Regions from separate parts of the Streptomyces sp. NPDC101178 genome, predicted to be linked through region 4. Evidence: riboswitches for the same ligand, from Rfam matches in the RefSeq annotation. Region 4 holds a riboswitch; each other region holds the start of a gene.
What was found. A riboswitch is a leader RNA that binds a small molecule or an ion and turns the genes downstream of it on or off. The one in region 4 is predicted to bind cobalamin.

Region 1: it holds a riboswitch for cobalamin, as region 4 does, so the genes downstream of both, ACIRR8_RS06835 (ribonucleoside-diphosphate reductase subunit alpha) here and ACIRR8_RS27655 (cobalamin biosynthesis protein) in region 4, are expected to answer to the same signal.
Region 2: it holds a riboswitch for cobalamin, as region 4 does, so the genes downstream of both, ACIRR8_RS19995 (ABC transporter substrate-binding protein) here and ACIRR8_RS27655 (cobalamin biosynthesis protein) in region 4, are expected to answer to the same signal.
Region 3: it holds a riboswitch for cobalamin, as region 4 does, so the genes downstream of both, ACIRR8_RS12485 (FecCD family ABC transporter permease) here and ACIRR8_RS27655 (cobalamin biosynthesis protein) in region 4, are expected to answer to the same signal.

Annotation. Positions count from the first base shown of each region.
Region 1 is NZ_JBIWOZ010000002.1:606,744-608,933, forward strand. Features, by position in the region: gene ACIRR8_RS06825 (hypothetical protein) at 1-350, shown strand, start outside; gene ACIRR8_RS06830 (GNAT family N-acetyltransferase) at 350-859, shown strand; cobalamin riboswitch at 912-1,046, shown strand; gene ACIRR8_RS06835 (ribonucleoside-diphosphate reductase subunit alpha) at 1,180-2,190, shown strand, end outside.
Region 2 is NZ_JBIWOZ010000006.1:410,314-412,503, forward strand. Features, by position in the region: gene ACIRR8_RS19990 (FecCD family ABC transporter permease) at 1-47, opposite strand, end outside; gene ACIRR8_RS19995 (ABC transporter substrate-binding protein) at 101-1,159, opposite strand; cobalamin riboswitch at 1,220-1,405, opposite strand; gene ACIRR8_RS20000 (beta-ketoacyl-[acyl-carrier-protein] synthase family protein) at 1,501-2,190, opposite strand, start outside.
Region 3 is NZ_JBIWOZ010000004.1:16,144-18,333, forward strand. Features, by position in the region: gene ACIRR8_RS12480 (ABC transporter ATP-binding protein) at 1-164, opposite strand, end outside; gene ACIRR8_RS12485 (FecCD family ABC transporter permease) at 164-1,273, opposite strand; cobalamin riboswitch at 1,373-1,506, opposite strand; gene ACIRR8_RS12490 (antibiotic biosynthesis monooxygenase family protein) at 1,698-2,033, shown strand.
Region 4 is NZ_JBIWOZ010000011.1:55,007-57,196, reverse strand. Features, by position in the region: gene ACIRR8_RS27660 (cobyric acid synthase) at 1-291, opposite strand, end outside; gene ACIRR8_RS27655 (cobalamin biosynthesis protein) at 288-1,268, opposite strand; cobalamin riboswitch at 1,430-1,564, opposite strand; gene ACIRR8_RS27650 (hypothetical protein) at 1,714-1,950, opposite strand; gene ACIRR8_RS27645 (anion permease) at 1,963-2,190, opposite strand, start outside.

The sequences.
Region 1 (2,190 bases), on a different contig from region 4:
GCCCGCACGCCGTGGCCGACTGCACGGACGGCTCCGCGCCCGCCGGCGGCCAGGAGGCCCTGGTGACGTGCGAGCGGGACGGCGAACAGTGGTACCGGGCCACGGAGTCGGGCCACGCGTACGCCCAGGAGCAGGACGGTCTCGTGATCACGGTGAGCGGGGCGCGCGAGCAGGTGGACCGGGCGACACTGCGGTCGGCGGCGCTGGCCGCCCACCGCGCCGACGACCACGAGCTGGACCGGGTGCTGCCGCCCGCCGGTGACGGCTCCGGGCAGCAGCCGGTCGAGCGCGGCGACCTGCCGCCGGTGGGCGACGGCGCGCCGGACAACGAAGTGGGAGCGAGCGGCTGATGGATCTGACGATCAGAGTGGCGGAGCCCGCCGAGTACGCCGTACTCGGCGGGATCATCGCCGAGGCGTATCTCGGCGATGGGCTGCTGGACGGCCCGCAGGACCCGTACCTCCTCGAACTGCGGGCGGTGGAGCGGCGGGCGGCCGAGGCCGAGGTGCTCGTGGCGCTCGACGCGGACGGGGTGGTGCTCGGTGGTGTGACGTATGCCGCTCCCGGCACTCCGTGGCGCGAAATCTCCGGTCCGGACGAGGCCGAGTTCCGGATGCTGGCCGTGGCCCGCGCGGGGCGCGGACGGGGCGTGGGAGAGGCGCTCGTACGGGCGTGCGTCGAGCGGGCCCGGTCCGCCGAAGGTGTCCGGGCTCTGGTGCTGTCGACGCAGCCGGCCATGCTCCCGGCCCATGGGATCTACCGTCGGCTCGGCTTTCTGCGGACCCCTGAGCGGGACTGGGAGCCGGTGCCGGGCCTGCGCCTCATGACCTTCCGGCTGGAGCTGGAGGCGGTCTCCTGAGGGGCGTATGAAATCGACGCGACACAACATGTGGGGGCCGCATCATCTGGCGGCCCCCACATGTATGCTCGACCTCGCTGTCGCCGCAGGGGAATCCGGTGCGAATCCGGAACTGTCCCGCAACGGTGTGATCAGTGTGCTTTGCACACCCGAAGTCCGAAGACCTGTCGACAGCGCGTCCGGCTCGACCGAACCGGACGCCAGACGTCCGGGCCTCGCGGATGGGCCGGTGGACGCCGTGAGCAGTGCTGCCCCGAAGGGCATCGTGCTGCCCGGTTTCCCCGCTCGCCGCCGGCCCCAGCCGAGCGAGGGAAAGCCCAGTGACCATCGCGCCCGCCGATCCGGTTTCAGCCACCGAATCCGCTGCCTCCACCACGTCCGGCGAAGGCACGAACGACGGACCCGGGACCGCCCTGTTGCGGACCCTGACCGACCTCACCGTCGATCTGCCCGACACCGATCCCGGACGGGTCGCCGCCTCCGCTCTGCGTGGGCGCAACGCCCGCTCCGACGAGGCCGAGCTGCGCTCGCTGGCCACCGAGGCGGCGGCGGGTCTGATCTCCGAGGACCCGGCGTACTCCAAACTCGCCGCCCGGCTGCTGACCCGTACGATCGCCGACGAGGCCGCGGGCCAGGGCGCCACCTCCTTCTCCGCCTCGGTCGCCGTGGGCCACCGCGAGGGGCTGATCGCGGACCGCACGGCCGCCTTCGTGGAGCTGCACGCGAAGGCGCTGGACGCGCTGGTGGAGCGGACGCTGGCGGAGGGCGCGGACGACCGGTTCGGCTACTTCGGTCTCCGTACGCTGCACAGCCGTTACCTGCTGCGCCACCCGATCACCCGCCAGGTCATCGAGACCCCGCAGCACTTCATGCTGCGGGTGGCCGCGGGCCTCGCCGAGGACGAGTCGGTGCGGGCGCTGGACGAGGTCACCGCGCTCTACGGGCTGATGAGCAAGCTGGACTACCTCCCCTCCTCCCCCACGCTCTTCAACTCCGGCACCCGGCACCCGCAGATGTCCTCCTGCTACCTGCTGGACTCGCCCAAGGACGAGCTGGACTCGATCTACGACCGCTACCACCAGGTGGCGCGCCTCTCGAAGCACGCGGGCGGCATCGGCCTCTCCTACTCCCGTATCCGCGCCCGCGGTTCGCTGATCCGGGGCACCAACGGCCACTCCAACGGCATCGTGCCGTTCCTCAAGACGCTGGACGCCTCCGTGGCGGCGGTGAACCAGGGCGGCCGGCGCAAGGGCGCGGCGGCGGTCTATCTGGAGACCTGGCACGCGGACATCGAGGAGTTCCTGGAGCTCCGCGACAACACCGGTGAGGAC
Region 2 (2,190 bases), on a different contig from region 4:
GCCTGCACCGGCACGCCGACCCGCCGTACGTCAGCGGGCCGCTCCACCGTCGGGCTGCCGCTACTCACCCCGCGCGCCTTCACCGTCGGATTCCCGCCGCTCACCCCGCGAGCCCGAAGGCGCGCAGCCCGGCGGCGACGCGCTCAAGTCCCTCGACCGTCCGGATGGTGGGGTTCATGGCCTGGCCGCTGAGCAGCACGTACCGGCGGTTCTTGACGGCGTCCATGGTCTTGGTGACCGGGTTGGACTCCAGGAACTCGATCTTCTTCTCGGCGCTCTCGGCCGTCTGCATGGTGCGGCTCAGGTCGCCGATGACCAGGACGTCGGGGTTGCGGTCGGCGACGGTCTCCCAGCTGATCTGGGGCCATTCGTCGTGGGTGTCGTCGAAGACGTTCTTCGCGCCGAGCTCCTTGGTGATGACACCCGGCGCGCCGCAGCAGCCGGCGAGGTAGGGGGCCTTGGAGTCGGAGAACCAGTAGAGGAGCGAGGCGTCCGAGGCGTCGATGCCGTCGGTGGCCTTCGCCACCCTCGCCCGGAGCTTCTTCACCAGGGCGTCACCGCGCTCGGGGACGCCGAACACCTGGGAGAGTTCGCGGACTTCGGTGTAGACGCTGTCCATGGTGAGGGGTGCTGTACGGGCTCCGTCACCGCCGCCGCTGTTGTCCTTGCCGGTGCAGTCGGCGGGCGAGATGTAGGTGGGGACGCCGAGCTTCTCGAACTGTTCGCGTGGGGCGACGCCGCCCTTGGCGAGGGTGGAGGCGAAGGAGGCGGAGAGGAAGTCGGGCTCCTTGTCGAGGACCTTCTCGGATGAGGGCCGGTTCTCCGATATGCGCTCGACGCCCGCGTTGGCCTTCTCCAGGCCCTTCATGACCGGGTCGCTCCAGGTGGCGGTGGCCGCGAGCCGGTCGGCGAGGCCGAGCGACAGGAGGATCTCCGTCGATCCCTGGTCCACCGAGACGGCCTGCCGCGGTGGCGCCTTCACGGTGACGGTGCGCCCGCAGTTCTTCAGGGTGAGCGGGAAGCCTTCGGCCTTGGCGGCGCTGCCGCCGCCGTCACCGGAGGAGGAGGCTCCACTTCCGCCGCAGGCGGTGAGGAGGACGGCGCCGGCCGCGAGGAGGGCGGCGGTGCGTATCGGGGCGGGGGTGGCCATGGGCAGCACGGAGGACCTCGGTGTCTCTGGGCCCAGCCGCGGAGCCCGTCGTACGGTCCCGTGCCCCGGGTGCGGAGCACGGGTGCCAGCAGGTCTTCGGACTCGGGTTCGTCCGGGCGGGACGCCTTCCCGGAGCGCGTGTGCTCCAGTGGCCGTGGCCCCGCCCGTCCCCCTCACCGCTGCGCGTCAGTTCCGGTCTCGCACCGGATTCCCTGACCCCGTCGCTGGGGTTCGACTGGCCCCGGCAAGCTATCACGGGTCTTCGCGCAGCTCAGAGCCGGTGCGGGACCGCTTCATCGGTCGGGCCGGTGCGGCGCGGGATCGTCCCGCCGCACCGGCCCGGCCCACCTCTACGGCGCTTGCAGCGCGATCACCGCGTTCTGTCCGCCGAAGCCGAAGGAGTGGCTGACGGCCCGTCGTACGGGCACCTCACGCGGTGCCTTGGTGACGCAGTCGATGGCGAACCCGGGGTCCGGGGCGTCCAGGTTGGCGATCGGTGGGACGATGCCGTGCTGGAGCGTCAGGACGGTCAGTCCCGCCTCGATGGCTCCGGCCGCTCCCATGCAGTGGCCCAGGACACCCTTGGGAGCGGTGACGGGCGGCCGGTGCGGGTAGGCCCGGCCGATGAGAGCGGCTTCCGTCGCGTCGTTCAGCGGGGTCGAGGTGCCGTGCGCGTTGACGTGGTCGACGTCCTCGGCGCGCCAGCCCGCGTCCCTCAGCGCCGCGTCGACGGCGGCCTCGGCGACCGCACCGGAGGGGTGCGGGGAGGTCGGGTGGTGGGCGTCGGTCGTGGCGCCGGTGCCGGCGAGCAGCGCACGGGGGGCCGCCCCTCTGGCCCGGGCGTCCTCGGCCCGTTCCAGGACCATGATCGCGGCGCCTTCGCCCATGACGAGCCCGGCCCGGTCGGCGGCGAAGGGACGGCAGAGACGGGCGGGGTCCCCGTCACCGTCCCGCAGCGCCGCCGCGCCCGAGCGGGCGAAGCCGGTCATGGCGACCGGGAAGACGATCGACTCGGTGGCTCCGGCGATCGCGATGTCGCA
Region 3 (2,190 bases), on a different contig from region 4:
GTGGGGCGCAGGGCCCGGTAGACGCAGCGCAGCAGGGTGGACTTGCCGCTGCCGTTGGGACCGACCAGGCCGACGAACCGGCCCTCGGCCGCGCCCAGGGTCACCTCGTCCACCAGCCGTGCGCCGGCGATCTCGACGGTCAGCGCGTCGATGTCGATCCGCATCAGATGCCTCCGAAGGAGTAGGACCGGCGGCGCATCAGCAGGATGAAGCAGGGGACGCCGATGACGGCGGTGAGGACGCCCACCGGAAGTTCCACGGGTGCCAGCACGACGCGCGAGAGGATGTCCACCCAGATCAGCAGGACGGCTCCGGCGAGCGGTGCGACGGCCAGCAGCCGGCGGTGGTCCGCGCCCACCAGCATCCGTACGGCGTGCGGGACCATCAGGCCGACGAAGCCGATCGCTCCGCTCACCGCGACGACCGCTCCCGTGACGGCCGCGGAGACCAGGAAGAGCTCCTTGCGCAGTCTGCCGGGGTCCACGCCCAGCGCCGCCGCGGTCTCGTCCCCCATGGCGAGGGCGTTCAAGCGCCGTGCCGACCAGGCGAGATGGGCGAGGCCGGCGAGTACCACGGCCGCGGCGATCGGTACGGAGGCCCAGTTGGCCCCGCTGAGGCTGCCGAGCAGCCACATCATCGCGGAGCGGGCCGCCTCGCCGCGCTCGGCCGCGAAGACCATGAACGTGGTGACGGCCGAGAAGCCGTAGTACATCGCGGTCCCCGTCAGGACCAGCCGTAGCGGGGTCAGTCCGCGTTCGGTGCGGGCGACCGCGTAGACGAGCGTCATGGCGAGCAGCGCCGAGACGAACGCCGCGGTGGACAGGGCCCAGATGCCCAGCGCCCCCAGCGCACCGAAGATCAGGACGGCGTTGGCGCCGACCGCCGCTCCGGAGGAGATACCGAGCACGAACGGGTCCGCGAGCGCGTTGCGGACCATGGCCTGGACGGCGACACCGATGGCCGACAGACCCGCTCCGACGATGGCGGCCAGCACGGCCCGCGACAGGCGCAGTTCCCAGACGATGGTGTACGCCGACACCTCGTCGGGCCCGATGGCTCCGCCGGTCAGCCCGGCCCACAGATAGCGGAGCACCTCGCTCCAGGAGAGCCCGGACGCGCCGAGTCCGGCCCCGCAGACGAGCGAGAGCGGAAGGGCGAGGGACAGGGCGGCCAGGAGGACCGGCACGGGTACGCGGCGGGGTGGTGCCGGTCCGGTGCCGCCGCGCGAGGGGCGCGACGGCTTGGCGGGTATGCGGTCGGGAGACGTGGCCACAGGGCGGTCGCTTTCGCCTCGGGCCGTACGAGCGCGCAAGGAGGAGCAGCCCGGACGGCGGCCGTCCCGCGCAGCGCCCTTCGCAGTCCACGGCGAATGGTCAGGAGCCTGTTCCGCCACGGGTGATCGGGCTTACAGAACCGAGGGTTCCGCCTACCGTTGCGGGTCAGCGCCGGACTTCGACCGGACTTCCCCCGCGGGGAGGTCGCAGCATATCGGTTGCGTCCGCACTGTCTTCGGGGCAGGGCTCCCGGTCGGCCCAGGATCCTGGACGTCGACCCGATCCGGCGCCGGATCGTCCGCTCGCACCGGCGGGCCGTAGCGGGGGCCTGATGCCAGGAGCCGGCTCGGGCGGCCCGGCTCGTTCGCCTGCGCGGCGGGGCCGCCGCTCTTCCGGGCGGGGGCCGTACGGCAGGATGAGGACATGAGCGTAGTCAAGATCAATGTGCTGACCGTCCCCCAGGAACAGCGCGAGGTGCTGGAGAAGCGCTTCGCGTCCCGGGCCCATGCCGTCGAGAACTCCGACGGATTCGAGTGGTTCGAGCTTCTCCGGCCCGTCGAGGGCACGGACAACTACCTCGTCTACACGCGCTGGCGTGACGAGGCCTCCTTCCAGGCCTGGATGGAGGGCCCGATGAAGGCCGCGCACCAGGGCGGTGGCGGCGCCGAAGGCGGCGAGCGTCCCAAGCCGGCGGCGAGCGGGTCCACCGTGTGGTCCTTCGAGGTGGTGCAGCAGGCCGGGCCGGCTACCGCTGAGTAGACAGCCGGGTGGCATGGGTGTGACCCTCCGGTATGAGAGTGCGCCCGTGTCACCCGGTGCTGTCGTATCCCTTCGCGGCGCCCCGGGTCAGACTCAGGGCCCACGGCGTCTCCTCCCGGCGGTTGATCCCCTGCGGCCAGGGCGTTTCCTAAGATCG
Region 4 (2,190 bases):
GCCGACCGGCTTGCCCATCAGGACGACCTGGCTGGAGCGGTCGCTGCCGGGCTTGAGCAACACCGGGTTCATCAGCGCGGTCGGCTCGACCCGGGCGGCCTGTGCCTGCATGGCCTGCGCGCGTCCGATCTCCGCGCCCTCACGGGTCACGAAGGAGTTGAGGGACATGTTCTGCGCCTTGAACGGCGCGACCTTCACTCCCCGGCGCACCAGCCAGCGGCAGATGCCCGCCGTGACGACGCTCTTGCCCGCGTCCGAGGTCGTCCCCGCGACCAGCAGCCCACCACTCATGCCCGTCCCCGCCTCTGTCCTGCCGACAACCGTCCCGCGACCAGGCGCCCCGCGACCGACCTGCCCGCCACGCACACGCCGAGGGCCAGCACGCTCACCCGCCGCGACAGCCGCACGGCGCGCTCGATGTCGGCGCTCCGGACCTCCTGGCCCGACGCACCGTTCAGCACCGGCCGGTGTTCGACGCGCCCGGCGTACGCCAGCGTCCCGCCGAGCCGTACGCCGAGCGCTCCCGCGAACGCGGCCTCCACCGGCCCCGCGTTCGGGCTCGGATGGCGCCCCGCGTCCGCCTTCCAGGCGCGTACGGCCTCCACGGGCCGCCCGCCGGCCACCACGGCCAGCGCGGCCGTCAGCCGTGCGCCGGGCCATCCCGCCACGTCGTCCAGGCGGGCCGAGGCCCAGCCGTAACGCCGGTGGCGGGGCGACTTGTGGCCGACCATCGCGTCGAGCGTGTTCACGGCCCGGAAGCCGACGAGCCCCGGCACCCCGCCGATCGCGCCCCACACCAGCGCGCCGACGACGGCGTCCGAGGTGTTCTCCGCGACCGACTCCACGACCGCGCGGGCGATCTGCGGCCCGTCCAGGGCCTGCGGATCACGCCCGCACAGGTGCGGCAGCCGCTCCCGGGCCAGCTCCAGGTCCCCGGCGGCCAGCGCGCCTCCGATGGCGCGGGCCTCCCGGCCCAGCGACGTACCGCCGACGACCGACCAGGTGGTGGCGGCCGTCAGCGCGACGGCGAGCGCGGGACGGTTCCGTACGGCACGGGCGGCCAGCGCGGCGGCTCCCACGGCGCCTCCGGCGCAGAGCAGCGTGTGCAGCGCGCCCCGGCCCCGGTCGTCCCGCCACAGCAGGGACTCCACCCGCGCGGCCGCCCGGCCGAAACCGGCGACGGGATGGCCCCGGCGCGGGTCGCCGAGAGCCGCGTCGGCGATCAGCCCGGCGGTGGCGCCGTACGCGAAAACGCGATCGACACGCACGGTTCAACCTGCCGTGGGCAGGGGCGTTCCGGCACGAAGAGGTAGCGCGAGAGGTACCGCGAGAACCACGGGAAGAGGCACAGGATGCGGCGCACGGCGGCCGGGCATGGCTTATGTCCTCACTCAGGGTCCGCGCCCTGGTTCGACGTGACCGGCGACAAGAGTCTCCTGGCTTCCGGATCCGCAGTTCCCCCGGCCTTCCAGCCCTCGGTCAGGAGGGCCGTGACATCCGGTGTGGGGGAGTGCTCCCCGGTGACAGTGGCGGGACCGCGCCGGATTCGCACCGGCTTCCTCTTCTGTCGCCGTAAATGGCTCCGGCAGTCCACCACGCTGCGAGAACGGCCGTCAACTTGCTGTTGACCTGCGAAGGGCCGGTGTGCGCAGACGCACATCGGGCCGGACACACGGTGGTGTGTCCGGCCCGGAGGAACGCGTCGAGGTGCGGTCAGGCGACGATCAGATAGATCCCGTACGCGACCGCCGCCACGCACGCCGCGAAGGCGGCGTAGGCGCCGGTGCGCGCCAGTGCGGCCGAACCGCCGGTGGCACCGGTGGCACTGCCGGCCGGGGCCGACAGCTTGGAGAGGGCGACGATGCCCAGGGTGAAGACGCCGACCAGTGCGACGGTGACCACGAGACTGACACCGAAGACGGAGGCGAGTGCTGCCCAGTCGATTTTCATACGGATCTGTCCTTACACCGTGGCCGTGGGGCGGGGCGTGTCGTCGGAGGCCGGGGCCGGGATGGTGGTCGAGAGCTCGGCGACCGCACCGGCGGTGGGCGGCGGGGCGACCGCGGCCATGGCGGTGGTGACGACGCCCTGCGGCTCGTCGGCCGTCGCGTCGTCGGTGTCGTTGACGTTGGTGTGGTCGACCGGCTGGCGGCGCGAGGCCAGCCAGATGGCGAAGGAGCCGCCGACCAG